4 regions of the Microbulbifer jejuensis genome follow, and region 2 is predicted to be linked to each of the others. Evidence: predicted binding sites of a transcription regulator. Region 2 holds the regulator's gene; each other region holds the start of a gene.
What was found. Region 2 encodes LexA, which represses DNA repair genes until DNA is damaged. Its sites were predicted from a motif close to ACTGTNTNTANANACAGT; they were not measured.
Positions count from the first base shown of each region.

Region 1: the regulator LexA is predicted to act here: its motif matches at 4,495-4,512, upstream of uvrD (DNA helicase II).
Region 3: the regulator LexA is predicted to act here: its motif matches at 2,521-2,538, upstream of ruvC (crossover junction endodeoxyribonuclease RuvC).
Region 4: the regulator LexA is predicted to act here: its motif matches at 4,679-4,696, upstream of ACL7TT_RS02745 (LexA family protein).

Region 1 is NZ_JBLBUB010000004.1:43,012-50,429, reverse strand. Features, by position in the region: gene ACL7TT_RS03600 (bifunctional metallophosphatase/5'-nucleotidase) at 1-321, opposite strand, end outside; gene ACL7TT_RS03595 (hypothetical protein) at 473-628, opposite strand; gene ACL7TT_RS03590 (TRAP transporter substrate-binding protein) at 997-2,133, opposite strand; gene uvrD (DNA helicase II) at 2,257-4,461, opposite strand; gene hexR (transcriptional regulator HexR) at 4,601-5,455, shown strand; gene ACL7TT_RS03575 (multidrug effflux MFS transporter) at 5,600-6,844, shown strand; gene gstA (glutathione transferase GstA) at 6,854-7,418, opposite strand, start outside.
Region 2 is NZ_JBLBUB010000005.1:105,068-112,485, forward strand. Features, by position in the region: gene ACL7TT_RS04850 (mechanosensitive ion channel family protein) at 1-144, opposite strand, end outside; gene nagZ (beta-N-acetylhexosaminidase) at 196-1,212, opposite strand; gene ACL7TT_RS04860 (TetR/AcrR family transcriptional regulator) at 1,260-1,892, opposite strand; gene ACL7TT_RS04865 (LOG family protein) at 2,319-2,957, opposite strand; gene lexA (transcriptional repressor LexA) at 3,117-3,722, shown strand; gene ACL7TT_RS04875 (hypothetical protein) at 3,791-4,048, opposite strand; gene ACL7TT_RS04880 (DUF6586 family protein) at 4,151-4,645, opposite strand; gene topA (type I DNA topoisomerase) at 4,642-7,329, opposite strand.
Region 3 is NZ_JBLBUB010000013.1:17,363-24,780, reverse strand. Features, by position in the region: gene ybgC (tol-pal system-associated acyl-CoA thioesterase) at 1-253, opposite strand, end outside; gene ruvB (Holliday junction branch migration DNA helicase RuvB) at 271-1,287, opposite strand; gene ruvA (Holliday junction branch migration protein RuvA) at 1,303-1,914, opposite strand; gene ruvC (crossover junction endodeoxyribonuclease RuvC) at 1,975-2,502, opposite strand; gene ACL7TT_RS09810 (YebC/PmpR family DNA-binding transcriptional regulator) at 2,645-3,388, opposite strand; gene aspS (aspartate--tRNA ligase) at 3,490-5,268, opposite strand; gene ACL7TT_RS09800 (FmdB family zinc ribbon protein) at 5,327-5,596, opposite strand; gene ACL7TT_RS09795 (HU family DNA-binding protein) at 5,882-6,283, shown strand; gene ACL7TT_RS09790 (proline--tRNA ligase) at 6,495-7,418, shown strand, end outside.
Region 4 is NZ_JBLBUB010000003.1:79,682-87,099, reverse strand. Features, by position in the region: gene ACL7TT_RS02760 (ion channel) at 1-430, shown strand, start outside; gene tadA (tRNA adenosine(34) deaminase TadA) at 1-6, shown strand, start outside; gene ACL7TT_RS02755 (glycosyltransferase family 25 protein) at 455-1,540, opposite strand; gene ACL7TT_RS02750 (multicopper oxidase domain-containing protein) at 2,349-4,397, shown strand; gene ACL7TT_RS02745 (LexA family protein) at 4,716-5,006, shown strand; gene ACL7TT_RS02740 (Y-family DNA polymerase) at 5,106-5,561, shown strand; gene ACL7TT_RS02735 (ABC transporter permease) at 5,967-6,758, shown strand; gene ACL7TT_RS02730 (ABC transporter ATP-binding protein) at 6,755-7,418, shown strand, end outside.

The DNA of each region.
Region 1 (7,418 bases), on a different contig from region 2:
CAATCTCAGCTCTGGGGCATGTTTCCGGTACAGGGTATGGAATAGCGTGCCCTGACTGATATCACCTCCGTCCAGCAATAGAATCGGCTGTTCCCCAAGTGCCTTTCGACGATCATCAATCAGTGTCGCCAGGCGAGCTACGCCGCCAATGGTCTGATCATCGTTGATCGAATTCGGTGTATATTCAGAATTTGGCCCAAATCCTAACAGGCGGGATTGCCAGTCATTCGTATGCAAAATGGAGAACTGTGTTTCTTTCGCCATCAGTAATGGTGACGTTAACAAACTAAACAGGAGAATCCATCGAGTCAAAACCATCATTATTCTTATCGCTTTGTCACTTTGAGAATTTTGGCAGTATACCTTTAGAACTAGAGTTTAGGATGCATTGGCCATCCAATGGCCGTTTTTTACCACCGAATACCCAGTTCAACCCTTTGCTTTAATTTAAAAATATCTATTTTCTTGCTCTTTATGCGCTTTTAAACATAAATTCACCATTCGGCGTCTGGAATTTCTTCAATGTTGTACTCCACCAGCCGCGAAAACCTGTATTCTGTAATTTCTTCACCTCATCTCCGCCAACAACTCTGAGAAGTTGGATTAACTTTGCGAAACGCTCTTCCATTCAAGTAGTTACTGGTAAAAACCGGCCAATCAGAACTGCGTATTCGGGGTTAACTGCAAACCATATAGAATGCTCTAAGCCGGTTACTTTCTTGCAGGGCAGTTGCACTACGATTTTCAAGCTGTAATAGCGGCCCCGATCCCGTATTGACTCCACGAATGCCTTGAACTGCGTTATCGTTATCCAAACGACCCAATGAGAAGAATCGCTTATCAGATCATTTTTTATAACTTTATAGGGTAATCTTCGCCGAAAACATGTCACTATACGATGATCTGGTGCAATTCCCCTGTACTTTCAAGCTTCTCTGCTACTGAATAGAATAGACACCGAGCGATTTTTTGGCTCAATCAGGTTTGTTGAATAGACTATTTATCTTCCTTCAATTCACGCGCCTGATAATAAGCTTCTTCACTGATTTGATGATAGGCTTTCACATCCTGCTCGAACGCCTTGAATGCCTGGTAAACGCGGTCAAATTCCGGATCCTGCGCTGCAGTCTCCCGCAGGATTTCCGCATTAATTGTCTTCAGGTGGGACAGTACCTCATCCGGCAGGCGCCTGACCTTCACGCCGTGCTCTTCCACCAGCTCTTTCAAGGCACGGTTATTGCGCGCAGTGTACTCGTCCAGCATATCCTGGTTGGCTGCGCGGGCCGCGACACGCACGATTTCCTGCAGATCTTTCGGCAGTTGCTCGAAGGCCTTCTTGTTGATGATAAATTCCATCATGGAGCCGGGTTCATGCCAGCCGGGGTAATAATAGTACTCGGCCACCCGGTGGAAACCAAAAGCCAGATCATTGTAGGGGCCGACCCATTCGGTGGCATCGATCACACCGGTCTGCAATGCGGTATACAGCTCGCCGCCGGGGATGGTAACTGCCGTTCCGCCCGCCCGGCTAAGTACCTCTCCGCCGATACCGGGAATACGCATCTTCAGTCCCTTTAAATCCTCAACGGAATGGATGGATTTGTTGAACCAGCCGGCCATCTGCACACCCGTGGAGCCCCCGGCCAGGGGAATCAGGTTAAACGGCTCGTAGAGTGCCTGCCAGAGCTCCAGACCACCGCCGTGATGCAGCCAGCCATTCATTTCCTGGGCATTCAGGCCGAAGGGCACGGCGGTGAAAAACTGGGCCGCCGGTATCTTTCCCTTCCAGTAATAGGCGGCACCGTGCCCCATTTGCGCGGCGCCCTCGGAAACCGCACTGAAAACCCCCAGCGCGGGCACCAGTTCGCCGGCGCCGTAAACCTTGATCTTCAGGCGCCCGCCCGACATAACCGCCACCTCCTTGGCAAAATGCTCCGGCGCGCGACCGAGGCCGGGAAAGTTCTTCGGCCAGGTGGTAACCAGCTTCCAGTGATACCGCTCTTGAGCACCCGCCTCAGTGTATTGTTGTTTCGGCCCCAGCGATGCACGGGATACCACCAATACAGCAAAGGTAATCACGAGCAAAGCCAGGAGACCGAGGATAACGGCGGGGTACCAGTTAATTTTCTTCATCGCTACCATTGATCGTTTTCTTTCTTTGGCTCGGTGCAAGCCGTCTTCGTTTTCTCACGCTGACAAAGGCCAGTGGTCGGTTCCCATTTTGTTCACACATTCCGGCTTGCGCGGGAATCACCGCTACATGGGCTGTAACTTTGCCATAGCCACCACCAACCACTTGCTACCGGCATCGTCAAAGTTGACCTGCACACGGGCGCGGGGGCCACTGCCTTCAAACTGCAGTACGGTGCCCTCGCCGAATTTGGGGTGATCGACGCGCCCCCCCAAAGCCAGTGGTGGCAGGTCGTCGAAATCCGGCGGCGGGTCGGAAAACTCTCCCACCCTGCCATAATCGGCTTGGTACAGCGGTCGCGATATCTCGGTTTTCAGCCGCACCTCCTGCACCAGGCTGGCCGGTATTTCACCGATAAAGCGGGAGGGACTGTTGTAGGTTTCGCTGCCAAACAGGCGGCGGTTTTCCGCATAGGTGATATACAGCTTGCGCATCGCGCGGGTAATACCCACATAGCAAAGGCGGCGCTCCTCCTCCATACGGCCCGGCTCCTGGGCGGACATTTTGTGGGGAAACAGATTTTCTTCCACACCGGCCATAAACACCAAGGGGAACTCCAGGCCCTTGGCGGAGTGCAGGGTCATCAGCTGCACCGCGTCCTCAAACTCATCTGCCTGCCCTTCGCCGGCATCCAGTGCAGCACTGTCGAGGAATTGGTTGAGCAGCGGAATCGCCCCCTCCTGATCCCCGCCCTCCGGCAGGTCCACGCCGGTAAAAGCGCGACAAGCGCTGACCAGTTCCTGCAGGTTCTCCACCCGGGTCTGGCCTTTCTCGCCTTTTTCCTTGCCGTGGAATGCCAGCAGGCCACTGGTTTCAATCACATCTCCGGCGATTGCCTCCAGCTCTTTGTCTTCGGCATTGGCGGCCAGCCGGTTGATTAAATCCAGAAACCCCTGCAGGGCATTGCCCGCACGGGCGGCGAGCACCCGCTGTTGCAGCATCATCTTGGCCGCCTGCCACAGGGAGCAGCCCTGCTCGCGGGCATAGGAACGCACCATTTCCACCGTGCGCGCACCGATACCGCGGGTGGGTGTGTTCACCACCCGCTCGAAGGCGGTATCGTCGTTGCGGTTGGCAATCAGGCGCAGGTAAGACAACGCATTTTTGATTTCCAGGCGTTCGTAGAAACGCTGACCGCCGTAGATACGATAGGGGACCTGTTCGCGCAGGAGTCCTTCTTCAAGCACCCGCGACTGGGCGTTGGAGCGGTACAAAATGGCAATACTGTCCCGCCGGCTGTCGTTGCCGACCCAATCTTTGATGCGCTCGACAATAAAACGCGCCTCATCCTGCTCGTTGTAGGCGGCGTAGACAGAAATGGGCTCGCCTTCCTCGCCCTTGGTCCACAGCGCCTTGCCGAGGCGGCCGCGGTTGTGGGTGATGACTGCGTTGGCGGCATCGAGGATGCGGGAGGTGGAACGGTAATTCTGCTCCAGGCGCACTGTCTGCACACCGCGCAGGTCTGTGGAAAAGTGTTGGATATTCTCGATCCTGGCGCCGCGCCAACCATAGATGGACTGGTCGTCGTCGCCAACCGCGGTGATATGGCTCTCTTCACCGGCTAGCAGACGCAGCCAGGCGTATTGAATCGCGTTGGTATCCTGAAACTCGTCCACCAGGATAAAGGGGAAGCGCTGGCGGTAGTGGGCGAGGACACTGTCGTTGTTGAGCCACAATTCGTGGGCGCGCAGCAGCAATTCGCCAAAGTCCACCAGGCCGCCACGTTGGCAGGCCACCTCGTAGGCAGCATAAATGCGCACCATGGTCTGCAGCCAGGGGTCGGCACCGGCATTGATATATTGAGGGCGCAGCCCCTCGTCCTTTTGCGCGCCGATCCACCACTGGGTTTCGCGCGCCGGCCACTTTTTCTCGTCCAGGCCCAGATCCGCCTGCACCCGCTTGAGCAGACGCAGCTGGTCGTCGGCGTCGAGTATTTGGAAGTTTTGCGGCAGCTTGGCCTCCTGCCAGTGCGCCTTGAGAAGGCGGTGGGCAAGACCGTGGAAAGTGCCCACCCACATACCGAAGGTATTCACCCCCAGCAGCGTTTCAATACGCGCACGCATCTCCTTAGCCGCTTTATTGGTGAACGTCACCGCCATAATGGCATAGGGCGAAGCACCCTCCACCCGCATCAGCCAGGCGATGCGGTGTACCAATACACGGGTTTTGCCCGAGCCGGCCCCGGCCAGGACCAATTGATTGCCCGGTGCTGCGGATACCGCCTCACGCTGTGCGTCGTTGAGGGGGTCTAGAATCTGAGATACGTCCATAGGCGAAAATTGTACCAGAGCTTGTGTGCAAGGCCTGTGTAAATACACAGGATCTTGCCCAGACTGACCACACAAAGCCGCTCGCCAGCGATGCGCGCAGGGGCTACACTGCGCCATCTGAGATTGCGAAGGAAGTCCTGTGAAACCGGCGGAAGTCACGCAAAAAATCAGCGAACAGCTCTCCTCCATGCGCAAATCCGAGCGCAAGGTCGCGGAGTATATTCTCGCCAATCCCGGCGAAATTATCCATATGCGTATTGTCGACCTGGCCACCGAGGCGCAGGTCAGTGAGCCCACCGTGGTGCGCTTCTGCCGCGCGGTGGGCTGCTCGGGCTTTCAGGAATTCAAGCTGAACCTGGCCCAGCAGCTGGCCTCCAGTCCCAGCTTTGGCCAGATCGCGGTGACCGAGACGGACACCATTGCCGAATACAAGCGCAAAGTGTTCGACTCCACCGTGGATACACTGCTTATGGTTCGGGACAAAATAGACAACCGCGCGCTGGAAGCCGCGGTAACCGCCATGGCCGCAACCAGGCGGGTTGAATTTTTTGGCTTTGGAGCCTCCGGCGCCGTCGCCGCCGATGCCCAGCACAAATTCTTTCGCCTGCAACTGGCCACGGCCGCACATTCTGACCACCATATCCAGAATATGTCGGCCATGTCCATGGAGCCCGGCGATGTGGTGGTGGCGATCTCCCAGAGCGGTCGCACCAAGGCGCTGCTGCGCTCCATGGGTATGGCGAAAAAACAGGGGGCCCTGGTCGTGGGTCTGGCACCCAGCGGCTCACCGGTAGTGCAAGAGGCCAATATCCCGCTGGAAGTGGATGTGGAAGAGGATATCGAGATCTACACGCCGCTGTCCTCGCGCATTGCCCATCTGGTGGTGATCGATGTACTCGCCATCGGCGTGGCGCAGCGCAAGGGGCCGCAGTTGCAAAACCACCTTTTGAAACTGAAGCAGGGCCTTTACACCCTGCGCGAAGACAAACACTGATTTTGAGTGTATTGCCGCGCCTTCGCAGGGGATAATAGGCGCACACCTCCTGACATGCGCCCCGCGACCGTGTTTAAGGCAACTTGCACCCAGGATTGCCCCTGTTGGGAACTATCCACACCAAGCCGTACCAGAGCACAATCAATGACCACCCCATCAACCGCTGAACAAAAAGCCCCACGCTGGCTGGTGGTGTGGCTGGCAGCGCTCGTTTCACTGACCCCTTTCTCCATCGACAGCTACCTGCCGGCAATTCCTGCCATGGCCGCGGCACTGGAGTCCGAAGTGGCGCGGGTCCAGTACTCGGTTTCCAGTTTTTTGCTCGGCTTTGCCCTGGGGCAACTGTGTGGCGGACCGCTGTCGGACCGCTGGGGGCGGCGACTGGTGGGCACCATCGGCCTCATCGTGTATATCGTCACATCGCTGCTGGTACTGTTTGCAGACCATGTGGACCAACTGATTTTCCTGCGCTTTCTGCAGGCTATCGGCGGTGGTTTTGCCACGGTGATCTGTGCCGCCATCGTGCGCGATCTGCACAGCGGTCGCGAGGCCGCCAAGATTATCTCAATCATCAGCACCATGATGTTGACCGCGCCTTTGATCGCGCCTTTGATCGGCTCACTATTACTGGAAATTGGCGGCTGGCAGAGTATTTTTGTTTTTCTGCTGCTGTACGCGATGGCCATGCTGCTGCTGGTGTATCGGCTACTGCCGGAAACCGTGCCGCGCTTCACCCGGGCCCGGCGCCAGCGGATGCCCCTGGGCTCCCTGATAGCCAGCTATGCCGTGGTTCTGCGCAACCGCCGCGCCCTTGGGTTTCTCGCCGCCCAGGCCTGTGTCAGTGGCTCGATGTTTATTTACATCACCACAGCGCCCTTCGTTTTTATGCAGTATTTCGGCGTTAGCGCCAGCCAGTTTCCGCTGTTTTTCGGCGCCTGCATCCTTGGGTTGATCTTGATGGTGCAGGTGAACATCCGCCTGCTCAACCTGTTTCAGCCGCGCATGATATTGCTGGCGGGCATTACACTTCAGCTGCTCGGCTGCGGCCTGCTGCTGCTGTGCACCCTGACCGGTATCCGGGAATTAATCCTGTGGATGGTACCTTTGGTACTGGTGATAAGCTGTATCGGCATCATCGCGCCAAACGCCACCGCCTGTTACCTGGAGTTTTTCCCGAAGATGAGCGGCAGCGCCAATGCCCTTTACGGCGCTGCGATCTTTATTACCGGCGGTGTGCTGGGCGGGCTGGTGAGCAGCCTGCACACCGGCACACTGACCCCTATCGCCGGGTCGATGTTTGCCTCGGCACTGGTGGCATTGTTCAGTGCCGTTGTTGTCGCCAAAGCGCGCAAACCCATTGAGCCAACCCAGCGACTCACACCGCGCTGAGGTGGCCCGTCAGGCACTTTTGCCGTTTTCCTCCTCAAGGGCCCGCTGCACCTCCGGCCGCTCCGCCATGCACTTTTTGAAAGCCTGCAATCGTGGCCAGCGTGACATATCGAACTGCATGGACTCCAACCAGGTGGACAAGACATACAGGTAGGCATCCGGCACGGTAAAATCCTCCCCCATCAGGTAACCCTTTTCCAGGTGCCTTTCGATATAGTCAAAACGCCGGATCAGGTTTTCGCGCGCATGCTGCTGTTCCTCCTCGGGACCGTTCGCGAACAGAGGTTTAAACAATTCATGCACTTCCGCACTGAGGAAATTGAGCCACTCGAGCAAGCGGTAGTGGGCGAGGGTGCCCACCGGTGGCACCAGATTGGCATCGGGCTTTTGTTCGGCCAAAAACTGCACAATGGCAGCGCCCTCAGTGAGTATCTCCCCCCCATCCAGCTGCAGTGCCGGAACATAGCCCTTGGGGTTGATCTTTCTGAAGTCATCGCCGTTTTCCAGGGTGTGGGTTTCCAAATCCACTTTACACAAGTCCAGATCGATATCCGCTTCGCGGGCGACAATATGT
Region 2 (7,418 bases):
TTCAGCCCGAGCCGCCAGCCGCATGACGAAACGGCCATACATCCAGGCAGCCAGTGCCGCAATCAGTACGAACAGGAAGACAATCACGATCCAGGCGCGATTCTCGCCCAACCAGGACAATAGCAAGTGCTCTACGGATTCCACTAACACCCCCTACGTTTAACAACCATACAGCCCAACTGCCCCCTCTCTCTACTAATGGTGCCAGGATAAGAGCCAGTCGCGCGTTCTGTGCCAACGGGCATTGGTTTCCAGCTCAGGCCAAGTAGTGATAGAGGGCCTGCCGCGCATGGCACTCAGGCGCGCACGGGATTCTGAATGCGGCACAAAGTCCCGCAGGGCGGCGAGCGCCTCCAGGGCGCCCTCACGACTGTTGCACACTACCCCCATATCGCAGCCGGCCTCCAGGGCAGCTCGGATTCTCTCCCCATAGCCGCCAATGACAGCAGCACCGTTCATAGACAGATCATCGCTGATAATAACCCCGCCAAAGCCGAGGCGTCCCCGCAGGATATCCTGTAGCCAGTAGCGGGAAAAGCCCACAGGTCGGCTATCAATATTCACGAAATGAATATGGGCCGGCATAACTGCATCCAACTCTGCGGTACCAATACAGTCAATAAATGGCAAGGCATCGGACTCCATCACCTGATCCAGGGTGCGCCCATCCTCGGGCAATTCCCTATGGCTGTCCTCAAGCACATGGCCGTGGCCTGGAAAATGCTTGCCGGTCGCCGCCATGCCCGCCTCCCGCATGCCCTGGATAAACGGGCGTACAAATGCGGTCAGGCGCTTGGGGTCTGCGCAAAAGCTGCGGTCACCAATGACCCGACTGCGTTGGTCATCTGCGTCCAAAACCGGCGCAAAACTGAAATCCACCCCAACTGTCAGCAATTCTGCCGCCAGCAGCCAGCCCACATCCCGCAGCTGCTCCTGTGAGGCTCGCGCGGACAGGGCCTGCAGGGATGGCAGCCGGGTAAATTCATCGCGAAAACGCTGGACTCTGCCCCCTTCCTGATCGACAGCCAACAGCAACTCCGGACGCACCGTGCGGATTGCAGTAATCAGCTCCTGCAACTGGACCCGGTTGTGATAGTTGCGCGCGAAAAAAATCACTCCCCCCACAAGCGGATGTCTCAGCAACTCGCAATCCTCACCGGAAAGCTCAAGCCCCTCAATATCGACCATAACCGGCCCCAGCGGTGCAGACATAATAAGCTCCTCGAATAGTTCCGCCGCCTGAACACCTCTGTCAGAGGCTATTTCGCAACAACCTTGAGCATGGCAGTGGCAGCTGGCACCAGTCGCTCCAGAGTCTCCGGCAAACTGCTCTGCGCACCAAAATCCTCCCTCAGGATAGCCTCTATGGCATCGAAACTCGACAACGTAAAGATGGTCGCACCCAACATAAAGTACAGGCGCCAGTAGAAAGTGACAGGGTCCACCCCGGGGAGGGCTCCTGCCAACAGGCCGGCAAAACGGCGATAGCTATCGCCATATCGGGACACGATGAAACGGCGCAAATGCCCCTGGAACTGCGTATAGGCCAACCCTAAAAGGCGCATGAAACGCTGGGGGTTGAGGCCATTTTCACTGAGACTGCCGAGCCCCACCCGGTAGAGACTCCCCAACAGGTCTTCCACATGCAGGGGCAGTCCAGATGCAGCCCGCCGGTCCAGCTCTGACTCCAGCGCGCAAGTGAACGGGGTTAAAAAACGTTCAAATACCGCCTGAATCAATGCTTTCTTTGAACCAAAGTGATAGTTGACCGCGGCCAGATTAACCCCGGCCGTGCTGGTGATTGTCCTAAGGGATGTCTCGGTAAAGCCGCGCTCCGCAAACAGAACCTCTGCGGCGTCCAGTATGCGGCTAACGGTGTCCGTATGGCTCATAAGCATTAGACCAAAATTTAAAACAGGTGTTTGATTCTGGCCAGACTAGCACATTCCACCATCGCACCGGTGACACCTTGTTCTACCCCCCCAAGTCCCCGATCAATCATCGAGGCCGTGGCCACAGTGCGTATTGGTTAGGAAAGCTATGTTGAGACGTACCACTCCCCTAGGAGCAGGTGTGGTTGGCTTAGTTATGGCTAGCCCGCCCTACTCTAGATTGCCGGGTCATTGCGATGCGAGAGGGTGCTGCCGCCAGGCCCAGGCCGGTGCGAGTCACACAATAAAGGCAGTCTGTGCCTTTGTGCCGGTTTTTCAAAAGCGTCTATCCAACAGATCTTGACCAATAGATCCTGATAGTGCGGTTTCCTCTGCGGGCTAAAATACGAAGGGAAGGTAGGCGCGGCACACAGGGAAAAACTCCGGTCACCCCTGAGGTCGCATATAATGCAGTATCAGCTCTGCCGCCTCCTCTACTGTCTCTACGATGTGGAACAAGTCCAGATCTCCTGCATCAATGCAATTTCGCTCCAAAACCGTATCCACTAGCCAGTTGTAGAGGCCACTCCAGTAGTGCCTATCCACTAGTACAATGGGAAAACGGCGTACTTTTTGCGTTTGCACCAAAGTTAGTGCCTCGAATAATTCGTCCAAGGTGCCGTAACCTCCCGGCAGCCCCACAAACCCCACAGCATGCTTGACAAACATAAATTTACGCACAAAGAAATAACGAAAATTCAAACTGATATCCTGATAGGGGTTGGCCGTTTGCTCAAAGGGAAGCTCGATATTCAAACCGATCGAAGTACCCGGCAGGTCAAAAGCACCACGATTACACGCCTCCATCAAACCCGGTCCCCCACCGGTGATAACCGAAATACCCTCTGCTGCCAATAGCTCACCCAGTTTCACGCCCTGCTGGTATTCAGAGCTATTCTCTGTAAAGCGCGCACCACCAAAAACCGTAACCGCACCACTGAGTGCGATCAGGCGTTCAATGCCATCTACCAACTCCGACTGTATGCGCAGCACCCGCCATGCCTCGGCCATTTTTGCATCCAGCATTATTCCCTCTCTGTCAGGCCTTTCAACAATCGTGTTCATTTCCTGTCTGCATAACCAATGTAGCAGCATATAGAACGGGGGTGCATTGGGATTGCAAGAACATCAATTCTGTATATAATCCCAGCAACTGTATAAAAATACAGAACTTCAGGTAACCCTATGACCAATCTCACCGCCCGACAAACCCAAGTATTGGAGCTGATCAAAGCCTATTTGGTTGAAACAGGTTATCCGCCGACCCGGGCGGAAATTGCCCAAGAGCTGGGATTCCGATCACCCAATGCCGCAGAAGAGCACCTCAAGGCTCTGGCGCGCAAAGGAGCCATTGAGATGGTCGCTGGCGCCTCCCGCGGCATTCGGATTCCCGACCACCAATCCGGCCTTCCCATCATTGGTCGTGTTGCCGCGGGTCACCCTATTCTCGCGGCAGAACACATCGAGGACTATTGCAACCTTCCCGCCAACTTCTTCCGCCCCCCTGCAGACTACCTGCTTCGGGTACACGGGATGAGTATGCGCGATGCGGGCATACTCGACGGTGATCTGCTTGCGGTACAAAAAACCGAACAGGTCAGGAATGGACAAATTGTCGTGGCGCGCATTGACGACGAGGTAACCGTTAAACGTTTCCGCCGCAAAGGCAACCAGGCGGCGGTGCAGTTGCTGCCTGAAAACGAGGACTTTGACATCCTTCGGGTGGATATGCGGGACAACAACTTTGTGATTGAAGGGTTGGCCGTGGGCGTTATTCGTCAAACCCCCTAATTTTTCACGCCTGAAACGAAAACAGCGGCCACTGGCCGCTGTTGAAACTCCCCTGGGTAACCGCTCGATCAGTGGATCGTATGGTTAACCGGCATTGCCTCCTCGTCTTCCTCAAGGTAACCAGGCTCCAGGTCATCCAGATTATGCACAGCCTCAATGCCCGCTTCCAGCATAGCGCGGGCAATAGCCACCTTATGCTTTCTCATAAACTGGAGACTCTCGTCTGAGAAATGAATACTCACCAGAGGGTCCTCCTTGTGGCCACTACGACGCAATGCCACGTCGCCATTGGCCAGTTCAATAATCTCAAAAGTTTCGGAGGACATTTGCTTTTCCTTCACCACAAATCAATTTCCGCCCAGTGTACCACAGGCTATTTATAAGTTTCAGTGGGCGCAGCCGGCGGAGCAAATGGTACACAGGTACCCTTAACACTCCTCCAAACTGGCGCGCTGCCTGCGCACCAATTCACTCAGGGCACTGTGCCACTCTAGTAGTATTTCAGCGGAAATCGCGTTAGATGCGGGGAAGGCAATACTGTGCAGTGGGATCAGGTTTGCCCCTTTCCGCACGGATTCCCTAGTGGGCGCGGGGGCAAGTTGTTGCAGCTGCTTCCAAGCTTGAAGCAGTTTACTTAACCAACTATCGGGATCAGCGCTGAGCAAGGACAATTCCCTGGCCTCACTGCTGACCACTCCCTGGCTTTCAAGACTATCCAAGATAACTTGCAAAGACTCAGGCTCGAAACCCAATTGCAATTGGATTGCCAGCTCAGCGAGGAAAGCCCTGTAGGCTTTCCATAACTGAAACAGGGCCGCCTCTTCCAGGGCCCTGCTTTGCAAGTCAGATTCGCCGGTCCTCTGTAACAACAGCTGACATTTGCGCAGTGCAGAGACAACCAACCCCGTATAGAGAGTCGTCATTGGCTGCCCTGAACTGCTTTCTTGCGCGGGGGTTTACGTCTGGCAGTGGTGCTTTTACTGCCGGTCTCCACCCGCCAAGCGCCTTCACGATAGAAAGCACGCCATCCCGTCGCTTTGCCCTCCTCCTCAGATTGCACATATTGCTGCTGCATCTTGCGACTGAAACGGACTACAGTGTCCCGCCCTTCATTGTCTTTGAGCGGGGCCGAGAAGAGGAAGCTGTACTTGGGGTCGATTTCGCTCTTGTGAGGCAGCAGCTCTTTGACCAGAGGGGCGCGTGTCTCGCGTTTTTTTGGAAACTGGCTGGCCGCCAGGAAAAGCCCGCTGGCACCGTCACGCAGGATATAGTGGTCATCCACTTTCAAGCACGACAACTCCGGCATGGGCACCGGGTCCATTTTTGGTGGCGCCGGCTGGCCACTTTTCAATAACTTGCGGGTGTTTTTACAAGCTTCATTGGTACAGCCGAAGTACTTACCAAAGCGACCGGACTTCAGCTGCATATCACTGCCGCACTTGTCGCACTCGATGATCGGACCATCGTAGCCTTTGATCTTAAAGGTGCCCTGCTCAATTTCGTAGCCGTTACAATCCGGATTGTTGCCACAGATATGGAGTTTGCGGTGTTCGTCCAGCAGGTAGCTGTCCATGGCCGTGCCGCATTTGGCACAACGACGCTTCTCGCGTAGAAGGCGGGATTCCGCTTCCTCATCCGTGTCCGCATCAACCGCCTCATCGCCGGACACCAGGTTCATGGTATTGACGCAGCGCTCCTTGGGCGGCAGAGCATAGCCGGAACAGCCCAGAAATACCCCAGTGGAACCGGTGCGAATCTGCATATGACGTCCGCATTTGCTACAGGTGATATCCGTATCGGTCGGGGTATTGCGGCGCATGCCCGCCTCGGCAGACTGCGCCTTTTCCAGGCGAGCGGAAAAGTCCCGATAGAACTCATCGAGCAACTGTTTCCAACCTTTCTCCCCTTCGGCCACCGCATCCAAGGACTCTTCCAGGCTCGCGGTAAACCCGAAGTCCATCAGATTTTTGAAGCTTTCGCTGAGGCGATCAGTAACAATATCGCCCATCTTTTCCGCGTAGAAACGCCGGTTTTCCAGGCGCGCATAACCGCGGTCCTGAATGGTGGAAATAATCGATGCATAGGTGGAGGGCCGACCAATGCCGCGTTTTTCCAATTCCCTAACCAGGGCCGCTTCGCTAAAGCGCGCAGGCGGTTTGGTGAAATGCTGTCTCGGGTCCAATTTCTGCAGTGCGAGCCTGTCGCCGACTTTGACGTCCGGCAGCACCAGATCCTCCTCCTTTTTGCCCCCAGAAGGCGCCACTTTGAGGAAACCATCAAAGCGGATAACCCGGCCCCGTGCGCGCAGTTCAAATTCACCGGCGCTGACCACGATCGAGGTAGAGGTAAATTGTGCAGGTGTCATCTGGCAGGCGACAAACTGTTGCCAGATCAGGTTGTAGAGCCTTTCCGCATCGCGCTCTACCCCGGATAGCATATTCGGGCCCATGCGTACATCGGAGGGTCGAATGGCCTCGTGGGCCTCCTGGGCACCCGTCTTGCTGCTGTAGGTGTTAGGCACTCCTGGCAGGTACTTATCGCCGTAGTGCTCGCCGATATATTCCCGCGCAGATTCCACTGCCTCCCCACTGAGGTTGGTGGAATCGGTACGCATGTAGGTAATGTGCCCCGCTTCATACAGACGCTGAGCCAGGGTCATGGTCTTCTTCACACCGAAACCGAGGCGATTACTCGCCGCTTGCTGCAGTGTCGAGGTGATAAACGGGGCTCCGGGTTTGGAGCTGGTCGGCTTGTCGTCCCGCCCGCTAACAACGAATGTACTGGACTCCAACTGTCGCGTGGCACCATTCGTCTGGGCCTCATTGACGGGACGGAATACCTGACCGGCCTGCTTTTTGACCTCAAGGCGCAGCTTGTCGGCTTTATCGGTTTTTGTGTCGGCAAACAGAGTCCAGTACTCTTCCGGGATAAAGGCGCGGATCTCCCGTTCCCGCTCCACTACGAGACGTACGGCCACAGACTGCACGCGTCCTGCGGACAATCCCCTGGCCACTTTTTCCCAAAGTAGCGGCGATACCATATACCCGACAATACGGTCGAGAAACCGCCGTGCCTGCTGGGCATTCACCCGGTTGATATTCAGGCGCCCGGGGTCTTTGAAGGCACCCTGAATCGCGGACTTGGTAATTTCGTTAAAGACCACCCGGCGATAGCGATCGTCATCACCGCCGATGGCCTCGCGCAAATGCCAGGCGATTGCCTCCCCCTCGCGATCCAAATCTGTCGCTAGGTAGATATGGTCAGCGTTTTCAGCAAGCTTGCGCAATTCGCTGACGACTTTTTCCTTGCCTGGCAGAATTTCATAATGTGCCAGCCAGCCGTGATCCGGGTCTATGCCCATGCGCTTGATCAGCTGCTCGTGACTCTTTTTGCGCTTGTAAGCCGCTTTCGCCTCCGGGGAGAGCTTGCGGGTTTCCGCCGCGCGCCGCGCCCGAGCCTTTGCATCAACAGGCTGTTTGCGGCCCCCACCTGTGGGCAAATCGCGAATATGGCCAACGCTGGACTTAACCACAAAGTCCTTGCCGAGGTATTTGTTGATGGTTTTTGCTTTGGCCGGTGATTCAACGATGACCAGTGATTTACCCATAACTCTCTGATTTAAAATAAAAATTTACTGCTGTTTGAGACCTGGCAAGCCGTGAGTGCAGGCTTGCGCTGCGCGAATATATAAGCTCC
Region 3 (7,418 bases), on a different contig from region 2:
CCAGTTTGCCAATCGTCGCAGTAGTGCGCAATGCATCATCGAGCCTGGCAGAGCGGCGGTACCGGATCTCGGCGGAGTGCACCACCAACAGCAGCCCCTGGTGTGGCATTGCCGGCTTATCATAGCCGAGAGAGCGCAGCAGTTCTGTGCGCGCCCGCTCCATATACTTCAAATAATTCACGTAGTAGACGATACCGCCCGCATCCGTATCCTCGATATAGACCCGTACAGGAATACTGAAAACCGCTTTCACCCCTCCCCCTTTCCGTTTTATTTATCGGGTTTCGGCAAACCGAAGTGCTCATAGGCAAGTCCGGTCACCACCCGCCCCCGCGGCGTGCGGGCAATATAACCCTGCTGGATAAGGTAAGGTTCCAGCACATCCTCAAGCGTGTCCCGCTCCTCACTCACTGCTGCAGCAAGGCTGTCCACACCGACCGGGCCGCCATCGAATTTCTCGATCATGGCCAGCAACATACGCCGGTCCGACTGGTCGAAGCCCCTGGCATCCACATTGAGCATATTCAAAGCGGCGTCGGCGATCGCCGAATCGACCGAGCCATCGCCCCGCACCTCCGCGTAATCGCGCACCCGGCGCAGCAGGCGGTTGGCGATGCGCGGGGTGCCGCGGGCACGCCGCGCCACTTCCAGGGCACCGCCCTCGTCCATACCTACCCCCATCAGGCCCGCAGAACGGTGCACGATATGAGTCAAATCCTCAACGCTGTAGAACTCCAGCCGCTGCACGATGCCGAAACGGTCCCGCAGGGGAGAGGTGAGCAGACCCGCCCGGGTTGTGGCGCCAACCAGTGTAAAAGGCGGCACGTCCAGCTTGATAGAGCGAGCCGCCGGACCCTCACCAATCATGATATCCAACTGGTAGTCCTCCATGGCCGGGTACAGGACTTCCTCCACATGAGGGCTCAGGCGGTGTATCTCGTCGATAAACAGAACATCTCCCGGCTCCAGGTTGGTCATCAAAGCCGCCAGATCACCGGCCCTCTCCAGCACCGGGCCGGAGGTAGCCTTGATGGCGCCGCCCATCTCTGTGGCGATAATATTGGCCAGGGTGGTTTTGCCCAGGCCCGGCGGACCGAACACCAGGGTATGGTCCAGGGCCTCTTTGCGCAGCTTGGCCGCCTGGATAAAGATCTCCATCTGCTCGCAGACCACCGGCTGGCCCACATAGTCCGCCAGGGTTTTGGGGCGTACAGCGCGATCATACTGCTCTTCCTGGCCTACAGGCCCCACGGGTTGGGGCGCCACCAGGCGATCGGCTTCGATCATGAAAACCACTCCAGATTAAGCGGGCGCCATACCCTTCAGTGCCAGACGGATCAGGGTCGCGCTGTCGGCATCCGGCTGCGTCTTACCGGCCCAGGCCACCATTTTACTGGCCTCCGCAGGCTTATAGCCCAATGCTGCCAGGGCACTTTCAGCCTCACCGGCATGATCCACTCTGGGCGCCGTAGTGGCCGGCACCAGCGGAATACCATTGGCGTCATTCACTTCCGGTGTCAACTTATCACGCAATTCGACAATCAGGCGCTCGGCGGTCTTCTTTCCCACACCAGGCACTTTCACCAGTGCCGTCACATTGTCTTCCGCCACACAGCGGGCCAGGGCAGCGACATCCAGGCCAGACAGAATGGCCAAAGCCAGCTTGGGGCCTACACCACTGATCCTGATCAGGGTGCGAAACACTTTGCGCTCGGCGTCGCGGATGAAGCCGTATAGCTGTTGCACTGTCTCGGAAACCGCCAGATGGGTGTGCAACTGCACCGGCTGCCCCAAAGCCGGCAGCTCGAAAATAGTGGTCATGGGCGCGAGCACCTCGTAGCCAACTCCGTGCACGTCCACCAACAATAATGGCGGCCGCATCTCAGCCAGGGTACCGCTCAATCTTCCGATCATGTGTTTTTCCAGGTTTCTGATTTTCCACCCGTGGAGGTATGGCTTTGCCTATAAACGCACCTAAACACTGAGACGGCCCCTGCGAAAGCGACTGGGCATGGCGCCGCCAGCAAGTGCTGGGAGCCGCCCCGTATGCATATGGCACAGCGCCACGGCAAGGGCATCTGCGGCATCCTCCTGCGGACAGGCTGGCAGCGACAGCAGCGTTTTGACCATATGCTGCACCTGCAATTTGTCTGCAGCGCCGTTGCCCACCACTGCCTGCTTGACCTTGCGCGCCTCGTATTCGGCCACCTCAAGGCCCCGGTTGGCACCGGCCACAATGGCAGCGCCACGGGCCTGCCCCAGCTTCAAGGCGGAACCGGCACTCTTTGCCATAAAAACATTTTCTATCGCCATTTGCACAGGCCGGTATTGCTCGGCAATCTGGCTTACTGCATCAAAAATCAATTTCAGGCGCTGTGGCAAAGGGCCCTCTGGGATACGAATCACCCCGCTGGCCACATAGTGGGCACTGCCGCGCTTGACATCGATAATGCCGTAGCCTGTTTTGCGTGAGCCGGGGTCAATTCCCAGTATCCGGGTCAAAAGGCAGCTCCCTCAATATCTGTATGTTTATATAGTAATGGGAGTGTCCCAAGGCGGGGGGAAGGCGTCAAGGGTGAACGCGGGGTGCAGCGGTAAAAGCCGGGGCAGGACGGCGCCTGCCCCTGGGGGAGGGAACGAATCCTCAGCCAAGTGCCTCCATCACCTCAACGGGAATATCCGCATTGGTGTAAACATTTTGCACATCGTCCAGGTCTTCCAGCATCTCGACCAGTGCCAGCACTTTTTCCGCTGCCTCTTTATCCAACGCTATGGTGGTGGAGGGGATCATGGCTATCTCGGCGCTATCCGGCATAAAGCCGGCCTCAACCAGTGCATCCTTGACGGTGAGGTAGTCCTGGAATTCCGTGGTCACTTCGACGTTGCCGTCGTCGTCAGTCTCAATATCCTCGGCACCGGCCTCCAGAGCCGCCTCCATCAGCGCCTCTTCATCGACCCCGGCTTCGTAGTACAACTGTCCTTTGCGCGAAAAGAGATAACTCACCGAGCCATCGGTACCCAGGTTGCCACCGCGTTTGGAAAAAGCATGACGCACCTCTGCCACGGTGCGGTTGCGGTTGTCGGTGAGACACTCCGCCAGTACCGCCACACCGCCGACACTGTAACCTTCATAAACCACCGCCTCAAAGTGTTCACCATCGGTATTGCCTACGCCGCGGGCAATGGCCTTATCAATGGTGTCGCGCTTCATATTGGCACCCAGTGCCTTATCGATAGTGGCGCGCAGGGTTGGATTATCATCGGGGTTGCCTCCTCCCTTGGCGGCCACGGTCAACTCGCGGATGATCTTGGTGAAAACCTTGCCCCGTTTGGCATCCTGGGCTGCTTTGCGGTGCTTGATATTGGCCCATTTACTATGTCCGGCCATCCTCGTCTCTCTCCATCAGTGCGCGGAGTGGGAAGTGGGCAACACACATTGCCCACAGCATGAGCTTGATGGGCTCACTTCGCTGAGCCCACCGGGGAAAATCAGCGGATAATCTCTTCCTTCTGGCGCAGGCGGATATTCAGCTCGCGCAACTGCCTGGCGTCAACCGAACCCGGGGCATCCGTCATGACACAGGCGGCACTCTGGGTTTTCGGGAATGCGATCACATCGCGAATGGAATCGCTGCCGGTCATCAGCATCACCAGGCGATCCAGGCCAAAAGCGAGACCGCCATGGGGTGGCGCGCCGTACTTGAGGGCATCGAGCAGGAAGCCAAACTTCTCGCGCTGCGCCTCTTCATCTATACCGAGGATACGAAATACCGCCTGCTGCATCACCTGATCGTGAATACGCAAGGAACCACCACCCAGTTCGGTGCCATTTAGCACCATATCATAGGCGCGGGACAGGGCACCCAATGGGTTCTGCTCCAGCGCTTCGGGGGTGCAGGAAGGTGCGGTGAAGGGGTGATGCAGCGCGGTGAGGCTACCGTCGTCATTTTCCTCGAACATCGGGAAAGCCACCACCCACAGGGGTGCCCACTCACTGGTATAGAGGTTCAGGTCCTGGCCCAGCTTGCAGCGCAGTGCGCCAAGGGCTTCCGATACAATCCTGGCCTTGTCCGCACCGAAGAAGATGATATCACCGTCTTCCGCTTGCAGACGGTCGAGAATGGCGGCGCGGGTTTCTATAGGTAGGAATTTGACGATCGGCGACTGCAGGCCATTTTCCAGGTCGGCGCGCGCGTTGACTTTGATATAGGCGAGCCCCTTGGCGCCATAGATACCGACAAACTTGCCGTAATCGTCCAGTTGCTTGCGGGTCAGCTTGTCGCAACCACCGGGCACCCTGATTGCGGCCACTCGCCCTTTGGGGTCGCTGGCGGGTCCTGAGAACACCTTGAAATCCACTTCGGTCATCAGGTCTTTGATTTCCACCATCTCCAGGGGAATACGCAGATCCGGCTTGTCGGAACCATAGCGCAGCATGGCCTGGTAGTGGGTGATACGGGGGAAGGCCCCCAGTTCCACACCCTTCAACGCCTTAAACAGCGCCCGCACCATGTCCTCGGTGATGGACATGATCTCCTCTTCCCCCAGAAAAGAGGTTTCGATATCAACCTGGGTGAACTCCGGCTGGCGATCGGCACGCAGGTCCTCATCGCGAAAACACTTGGCAATCTGGTAGTAGCGATCAAAACCCGACACCATCAACAGCTGCTTGAACAGCTGTGGGGACTGCGGCAGGGCGAAGAACTTGCCCTCGTGGGTGCGGCTCGGTACCAGATAATCGCGCGCGCCCTCCGGCGTGGCGCGCGTGAGGATCGGGGTCTCGATATCCAGAAATTCGTGCGCATCCAGGTAGTTGCGAATCGCTGTGGTAAGCCTGGAACGAAAGCGCAGATTGTGCTGCATCTCGTTGCGGCGCAAATCCAGGTAGCGGTATTTGAGACGAACGTCCTCTCCCACTTCGGTGTGCTCGTCCAGTTGGAAGGGGACGGTTTCGGCACTGTTAAGGATCTCAAGTTCGGTCCCGTAGACCTCCACCTCACCGGTATCCATATTGGGGTTCAAGGCCTCCGCAGCGCGGGCGCGCACCCGGCCTGTGACCTTCAACACATACTCGCCACGCACGCGATCAGCCAGCTCAAAATACTCGGCAGCATCCGGGTCGAATACCACCTGAACGATGCCCTCCCGATCACGCAGATCAATGAAAATCACACCGCCGTGGTCGCGGCGGCGATCGACCCAGCCACAAAGGGTTACTATACGATCAATGTCCGCGGAACGAAGAACGCCACAGAAGTCGCTGCGCATGGATAAAAATTCCCGTTATCGATGGTGAAATGGTTAACTGAGCGTACACATCGCGGGCCTAGGCCGTCTTTCCAGCCGTTTTCGCGGCTTTGTCGCCCTTGGCCTTACCGCTGTTGGCCGCATCGCCGGCCAGGTTTTTCTTATTGCCCGTCTTGAAGTCCGTCTCGTACCAACCCCCTCCCTTTAGGCGAAATCCGACTGCTGAAATTTTCTTGCTCAACTCGGCCTTACTGCAAACTGGACAATCCTTGAGCGGGTCATCGCTCATGCGCTGCAGGGCCTCCATCTCGTGGCCGCAGGCATTGCACTGGTATTCATAGATCGGCATTACTCAGTACCCGGTGCTTGAAAAAGGGAAGAGAGTATACATGAGCCCTACAGAGGGAAGAAGCGGCTCCGCCCTATCGGCCAGCCAAGAGGCTCCCAGGGACCGGTTCAAAGGTTAAAAAACACAGAAAAGCACTATTTTTCCAGTATTTCCTCGTACGATCTTGCAAAAACTATATATACTTCCCGTTAGCACCCGCTGAGACCACCGTTTTTGGACGCAGTGCAGCGGGAGTAGAAACACACTTACCGGACTTACACCGAACAACAAAGAAGGAAACCAGCCATGGCTACCAGGAAAGCTGCTCCCAAAAAAGCCGCTGCCAAAAAGGCTCCGGCTAAGAAAGCCGCACCACCGGCCAAGAAAGTAAAGGCTATCAAGGAGAAGTACACCAAGACCCAGGTTCTGAACCAGATTGCTGAAAATACCGAACTGTCTCGCAAACAGGTCCAGTCCGTTCTGGATGAATTAGGTGATATCATCGAAGGCCACATCAAGAAGCGCGCTGTTGGCGAATTTGCCCTGCCGGGTCTGCTGAAAATCACCACGGTGAAGAAACCAGCTAAAAAGGCCCGCAAAGGCATCAATCCCTTCACTGGCGAAGAGACCATGTTCAAGGCCAAGCCGGCGAGCATTCAGGTGAAAGTCCGCCCGCTGAAAAAACTGAAGGAAATGGCCGAGACCTGATCCTCCGCCGGCCCCAGAGCTGAAAACCCCGCATACGCGGGGTTTTTTTTGTCGGGATATCACCAAGCGGACTTGCCCGTGCCACCGGCAACAACCGCCGCGTTCTATCGCTGGCAACGCCCCATACCGCAAAGCCGCCGCAGGAATATTTATTGTGCGGTAAATAGCGTAAAATACCCGGTTTACAGCTAATAAATCCCAGTTAATCCCTATGCGCGCATCCCGTTATCTCATTGCAACCCAAAAAGAAACACCCAACGATGCCGTAGTCATCAGCCATCAACTGATGCTGCGCGCGGGCATGATCCGCCGCTTGGCGTCGGGCCTCTACACCTGGTTGCCCACGGGACTGCGCGTGTTGCGCAAGGTCGAGCGCATCGTCCGCGAGGAAATGGAGCGCGCCGGCGCGCTCGAGGTGCTGATGCCGGTGGTACAGCCGGCCGAGTTGTGGGAAGAGTCCGGGCGCTGGCAGCAGTACGGCCCCGAGCTGCTGCGCATCCGCGACCGCCACGGCAATGCATTCTGTCTGGGGCCAACCCACGAGGAGGTGATCACAGACCTGATCCGCAACGAAATCAACAGTTACAAGCAGCTACCGGCCAATTTCTACCAGGTGCAGACCAAATTCCGCGACGAGATTCGTCCCCGCTTCGGCGTGATGCGCGCGCGTGAATTCACCATGAAGGATGCCTACTCCTTCCACGCCAGCGCGGATTCCCTGCAGGAGACCTACGATGTTATGTACAACGCCTACTGCCGTATTTTTGAGCGCATTGGCCTGGACTATCGCCCGGTGCTGGCGGATACCGGCGCTATCGGTGGCTCAAGCTCCCACGAGTTCCACGTCCTGGCGCAGAGCGGTGAGGACGATATCGCCTTCTCCACAGATTCCCGCTACGCCGCCAATGTGGAGCTGGCGGAAGCCGTCGCGCCTGCCGGGGCCCGGCCCGAACCCAGTCGGGAGATGCGGGAGGCGTATACCCCGGGTCAAAAATCCATCGCTGCGGTAAGTGACTTTCTCACGGCAGACCCGGCACACTCCGTGAAAACACTGATCGTTCTGGGTGAATGTGAACAGGGCGAAAGCGCACCGCTCATTGCCTTGATACTGCGCGGTGATCACGACCTGAATACA
Region 4 (7,418 bases), on a different contig from region 2:
CGCTGAAACAGCCTTTGCCTTTGTGATCAATTGCATTGTTACCGCGGCCGTCGTGCTGATTCACCAGACAGTACTCAATGTGCTCACTCGTATCGGGCAATGGCACTCCCTGCGGTACAATGTGGGGCTTATGATCGGGGTATTTGGCGCACTGCTGGCTCATGTGGCGGAGATCTGGCTGTTCGCCTACAGCTATTACTTTATGGTGAATTCACCGTATTTTGGCACACTGATTGGTAACTTTAATGGCAGCCTGCTGGACTGTGCCTATTTCTCGTTCACCACTTACACTTCACTCGGTTTCGGGGATATCGAACCGCACGGGCACCTGCGTTTTACTGCGGGTCTGGAGGCGCTGACGGGATTGATGATGATTACCTGGACCGCTTCGTTTATGTTCGTGAAAATGCAAAGGCACTGGGAGAGCTAGCACTGCCGCTCTCTGAAGCGGGTGTCAGGGTTTTATTCTCACCGTGCGTCCGGTACGTCGATGGGGTTTTTGTGCCGGATAGAATGCGCGCGCATGGCGGATCAGATAGTAATGCCGCCCGACACTGCGCCACAGTTTTCCAATAGGGTGCAACCAGTACAGCCATGGGGTGACCTTGGTCTTGCCCATATTGGACTTCACGATGCTGGAAGCGTGTTCGGTCTCCCACAGCAAATGTGGTTCGACGCCATACAGGTGCAGATCGAATTGCCAGAAGTGATCAAAAACTTTGTCGATGGGTTCCAAGATACGGTTGGCATAATTCAACACTTTCCGCATCCCCTCCCGGTTGATGAGGTATCCCTGGGCTCCGCACCAGCCGCGCTCGGGGCGCACGAGTTTGTGGATACCATCCCCCAGGATTTTTACTACCCGGCGCTTCCTGAGCTTGAGCCCCATCAGGCGGATCATCTCCACCTCGGGGGGCAGGCGCTCCAGCTCTGCCAGGACCCTGCCAAAATCCGGCTCCAGCTGCACATCGTCCTCCAGAATACAGATCCTGTTGAATCCGGCCCGGTATGCGCGGTTTATGGTGCGAAGGTGGGCCAGATAGCAGCCGATTTCAGAACTTGTCAGCTCGCATAAGTGGCGCCAGCGGGTGGCTGCATTGGCGATATATTCACCCGCTTCAAGCCGGGGAAAATCCGTGCGGCCGTCGATACCGGCAACAAGATCAGTGCGCAGACGCTGGCTCCTAAGGACGTCCAGCAGGCCGTGTACACCCTCACCTCGGGGATGGAGAGTGATCACCCAGCAAGGGGTTTGGGCGATATAAGCGGTGACTTTTTGCGCCCGACGCTCCAGTGTCGAGCGGCTGGGCGGAGGTCGTCGCAGTCGCTGGTTATGCTGGGAAACATTCGGTTTCCGTCTCCCGCCAGGCTTTGTCAGCGCTTGCATCTGCCTGGCGTTGGATGGCGCCGCTTGGCGGTCAGCGCTTCTACAGGGGGGGATTGCTGCCCATAGGATTGGGAGATAGCAAGGACTGGGCCTGCCGGCGGCTTGAAGGGTGAACTGGCGCTTCAACTTTTGCCAGTACTGCTGGAGTATCATGGCTGGTTTCTACTATCCGCCAACAGATAGAGCCACGGGTTTGTACAGCACCACAATTCAGGTGGGGCGGTGTATGACATGGGAGGGTCCCCTGTATCTGCCACAAGACACCTGAGCACCGGGGAATCCTACTATCCGGACTCGGAGTAGTCTGATAACAACCTGTTCAGGTGTGTTCCCTGTTGCCCCCTGGCATTGTCTTTCTGAAAGCAGCCTACTTTCACTCAACGCAATCTCCATGCGGTCGATGTCGCAACTACAATTGGATACTAATGTTTGACTCTGGAGTCGGGTGTTTTTCGTGCTACCGCTGCCAGTTTTGCTGAGGGATGGTCGTTGTTCTCTCCCCTGACACAAGCGATAGCCGGTCTGGTGAATGGGCATTGGCAGGGCGGGTGGCCGGCAGTGCAGCGTTTGCAGGTCTGTGTGGATTGTTGGTGCGCGGAGTATGTGTTCCGTGATTCCTGGTTCGTTTTTTAATATCTACACAGTGATCGAATACATCAATGCAATCATGCACGATTGCCATGGCAATCGTGGTGGAGAAAGCCCCTGGGAATCAGTAACAAGAGCGTCAAAAATTTCCGGGCAATCAAGAGGCAGGGGGCAAAATGGACCGGGGTACGCATGGCATATTTTTTAAGAAAATAAAAGATTGAGCGATAAGAGAAAAAATAGCGCTTATTGTACAAGTTGCCGGCTAATTTTTCCGGCTTGTTCCAGATGTGCCTTTGTCAGTGAGGGCTGAGTATATTTTAGAGATAGCAACATGAAAATTCTGCTTTTATGGATAAGTTGGATTCTGCTGATGTTGATATCACTGCCGGCGTTATCAAAACGTGTGGAATACACCTTGGTGGTGGATCGTGAGCCCAGAAGTATTACAGGAAAAACGGTGCAGGCGATCACCATTAACAGCCAGCTACCTGGTCCGACACTGGAATTTGTCGAAGGCGATTACGCTGTAATGCATGTGGAAAACCACATGGAAAAACCCATTACAATCCACTGGCACGGTCTTTTGGTGCCCAACCATATGGATGGTGTGCCCTATGTAACCAATGTCCCCATTATGCCTGGTAGTGCTTTCACCTATGAATTCCCGATCAAGCAGAGTGGCACTTATTGGTATCATTCGCACTTTGGCTTGCAGGAGCAGTACGGTCTGACTGGTCCTATTATTATTCACCCCAAAGAGCGCCCCCCCAATGCACCAGTTGATCAGATCATTATGCTGGCGGATTGGAATGATGAGCGCCCGGAAGAGACACTGCGAAAGCTCAAACGCGATAACGAAGGCTTTGCCATCCGCACCGGTAACTCGCAAACCCTGGTTGGCGCCATTCGGGCGGGAACCATCGGCAATGTGACTAAACGGAACCTGTATTCCCTGATCAATGCGGAGGTTTCCGATATCGCTTACGACAGGGTTATCACCAATGGCCGAAAGGACTGGGTTGTGGATCAGCCAGCCGGTCGGCAGGTCCGGTTGCGGGTTATTAATGGCAGTACTTCCACGTATTTTTACCTGAACTATGCAGGCGGTCCAATGACCGTTATTGCTGCCGATGGCCAGGATATTGAACCGATTGAGTTGGAGCGGATGTTGATTGCCGTCGCGGAGACCTACGACATACTGGTCACGGTGCCCGAGGGCAAAAGCCTGGAGTTTCGCGCTACTAATTACGATGGTTCCAACCATACCTCCAGTTGGATCGGGCGTGGCGAAAAAGTCTTTGCGCCGGCTATCGAGAGACCGAATATCTATACCTACGCAGCCAACGTGGGCACTGAAATGATTCAGCGTATCCAGAAGAAGCATAAAAGCTCCGGGGGGATGCCTAAATCAGATATGGGGCATATCACTAATATCGAGGGCTCCATATTGACCGGTGGCGATGCACAACAACGTCCACCAGCCCCTTACCAGCAACTGCGCTCAGTCACTTCCACCGCCCTGCCCAAACACGCCCCTACCCGTAGTGTGAAATTGATGCTGACCGGTGATATGAAACGCTATGTGTGGTCCATGAATGGCAAAACCCTGAGTGAAGATGCTTATATCAAAATCAAGAAAGGAGAAAATGTGCGGTTTGTGATGGTAAACAGCACCATGATGCGCCACCCCATGCACCTGCATGGGCACTTTTTCCGGGTAGTGAATGGCCAGGGCGATTATTCACCCCTAAAACACACGGTGGATGTGGCACCGATGAGCACCACCATGATCGAATTTAAAGCCAACGAGGAGAAAGACTGGTTCTTCCACTGCCATATTCTGTATCACCTGGAGTCCGGTATGGCGCGAATCGTTCACTACGAAGGCACGGAAGTGTCTCCGGAAATTCAGGCGATTCGCTATAAAGCACTGGAAGACCCCTGGTATGCCTGGGCGGATATTGGCCTGCAGACCAATATGAACACAGGCTTCATGATAACGCGCAACAATCGTAACGATGTATTTCTGACCTGGGAGAGCAACTGGGACAACGAGTATCAAGCAACGCTCGGGTACTATCGCTTTGTGAACCGCTTTTTCTCCGGTTTTGTGGGCGTTAACACCGATACTGATCTTGACCCCCACCGCACCCGTGCCGTGGCAGGCTTCTACTGTCTTTTGCCTTTCAAAATTAATGCCCTGTTGTGGGCGGATGACCGCGGCAACGGACGGATCACGATTAGTCGGGAGCTGGCGATTATTGACCGGTTCGGGTTAGGTTTTGAGTACGAGTACGATTCCTTCTCCAAATCCGAATACGTCGTGGAACTCACTTATTGGCATTCGGATTTTTTATCCTTTGCTGCCAGCTATCACAATGAATATCACGGTGGCGTTGGGGTGTTACTCCGGTTTTGAAGTTTGTTTTGTGTCCGCTCTCCCCTGTATAAAGCACTCCGCTCAACGGTTTGATCAGTGAGGTAAAGGTGCTATCTGAACTCCTGGAAATTCCTGTCTGGTGGAGTCCTTTGAGCACGGCATTCATGCCGGTAGTGGATTTGGCTTTGGGAACTCTATAGTCGGTAAAATGACGCTGCGAGCAAAACCCAAAGGCAGGGGAACAATCAGGCTGGCTATGTGAATAATACCCGGCCTATCGGTCAGCTTCCACCCTTGGCGGCAGTGGCTTACAAAGATAAACTGTATGTGCGTACAGGATTTAAGTAGCACCCCCGAATGAAATACTTATCCTTATATAGCTGCAGCATTGCTTGCGGCTTCCCGTCCCCAGCAGATGATCACAAGGAGGCCAGCCTTAGTCTTGATGAACACTTGATCACTAAACCCGCGGCAACTTTTATCGCGCGTGCCAATAGCGATTCGATGCAGGGGCTTGGGATCTTTGACCGGGATCTGCTGATTGTCGACCGCTCCCTGGAACCGGTACAGGGCGATGTGGTGGTGGTCGCTCTGGGTGGCCATTTGGCCTGCAAAGTGCAGGATCGTCACCACAGGCGCCTTTTGTAGACAAAAAGCAAATATCCTCCAATCCCTATCCGGGAGGGGCAAGACTTGAGTGTGGAAGGGGTGGTCAAGGCCTCCGTTCGCTACCATCGGCCTCTGTGAATGCTGGCATTGGTGGATTGCAACAGCTGTTACGCCAGCTGTGAGCAGATTTTTCGGCCGGATCTTCGCGCTAAGCCGGTGGTGGTACTCTCCCTTAACGACGGTTTTATTGTGGCACGTTCGAAAGAGGCCAAATCGTTGGGTATCGGGGATCTTGAGCCCGTCTTTAAGATCGAGCCTCTGTTGTGGCTGCACCAGGTGGCTATCTTCTCCGGCAACTACCCCCTTTATGGGGATATCTCGCACCGGGGGATAACGACCTTGCGGCAGTTCAGCTCGGAAGTGGAAGTGTACAGTATTGACGAAATGTTCCTTGAGCTTCAGGGCCTACAGAAGCATTGGCTGGATTACGGACGGCAGATTCGCCAAACGCTGTGGCGGGATGCTCATATGCCCGTGGGTGGAGGTACACATGCGGATGTTTACATTTTTGACGGTCATAGATTGTTTATCTGATGAGCTATTGGTAGCAGTTTGTCTAATGATGACAGTAAGAATGGCTCCTTTTCGGACTTTTCCAACTGTGTAACGCTTCCATTATTTAGGAGCCAAATAGGATCGGTAAGCAAGCTGCAGCTAATGCGTAATGGCGTGCAATAGGTATGGTGTGACGCAGGCAGTGGGCTGTGGTAGGATGCCGCGCAAAATGGGGTTTGAGGCGAACACCTCAAAAAATTGGCTATATAACATGTGGTTTAGATGTTGCTAAGAGTCAGAGAGTTAGGTATGGCACAGCTTTAGCTGCTCAGGGGTCAATTTTATGAAATAAATCTCCTTCAGATGAGCTCAGCTAAAGTATAAATGTTTCTCGGCTTGATTGTGAAGGGACTGGTTCACATATATTTAAGAAGTTAGAAAGATATGGGTCCTACAGTTCAGCGTACCGTTTGGCAGATCCAGCGCGATGTGATTTATGCGTTGCTGGTTAGAGAGATGAAAACCCGCTTTGGCAAATGGCGGCTAGGCTATGCTTGGGCCCTACTTGAGCCGGCAATGCACATCATGGTGCTGGCGGCAGTTTTCAGTTTTCTCGGCAGGGAGTTCTATCCGGGCATACCTACTTTGTTATTTATGCTGGGGGGCATAGCGCCATTTCTATTTTTCAGCCACTGTTTTTCCAAAAGCCTGGCTACAGTAGCTTCCAATCGCGGGCTATTTAATTATCGCCAGCTACGCCCTTTTGATGCTGTACTCAGCAGAGTTTTGCTGGAGTTCATTATTTACCTGTTAAGCCTGATCGCATTGCTTGTTGTGCTGGCATGGTGCGGTGTGCAAGCCGCCTTCGGTAATTTTCTTTTGTTGGTTGAAGTCAATGTTCTTTTTTTTGGCTTTTGCTTGGGCTTGAGTCTGGTCCTTTGTGTTGTGGGAGAAAGGTATCCAGAGTTTTCTAAAGTGCTTCCTGTGCTTGTGCGGCCTTTGTACTTTATGTCAGGTGTATTTTTTTCGCTCGACCAGATTCCAAAAGAGTATCATCCATATTTGATCTGGAATCCCTTGTTGCATGTAATAGAACTTACCCGCCAGGGCTTGTTTGCCAGTTACCATGGCATGTTTTCCAGCTTTCAGCATCTTGCATTCACTGCAATCGGAATGCTGGCATTTGGGCTGCTGGTTTATAGAGTGAGTTGGCGTGATTTGGTGCGCACCCAATGATTAAGTTGGAGAACCTTACAAAGTCTTATCTAACGCCCCAGGGTCGTAATGTACTGTTCAAAGCTGTAAATGCTACTTTTCCTGAGGGTAAAAATATAGGCATTCTCGGGCGCAATGGAGCAGGTAAGTCAACTTTGTTGCGTATTATGGGGGGGATTGACTATCCCGATGCCGGGCGAGTGATTACGAATCAAAGAATATCCTGGCCGATGGGGCTGTCTGGTGGTTTTCAGGGGAGCATGACCGGCAGGGAGAATGTTGCCTTTGTCTGCGGACTTCACGGTATCTGGGGTGCTGGCCAACGCAAGGTGATGGATACAGTTCAGGAGTTTGCCGAAATTGGAAATTATTTCGACGCCCCGATTAAAAATTATTCTTCAGGTATGCGATCACGCCTCGCTTTTGGGTTGAGTATTGCTGTTGATTTTGATGTCTACCTGGTAGATGAAGTCATGTCAGTAGGGGATGCCCAATTCAAGAATAAATGTGAAGCGGTTATTGCTGAAAAGCGCAAGACCTCCACTTTTATTATTGTTGCCCATTCGATGCCATTGCTGAGAAAAAATTGTGAAGTGGGAATCTACCTTGAAGAGGGAAGAGTGAAAATTTGTGGCTCTATGGATGAAGCTATTGCTCTGTATCTGAAAGGCGCAGCTTCTC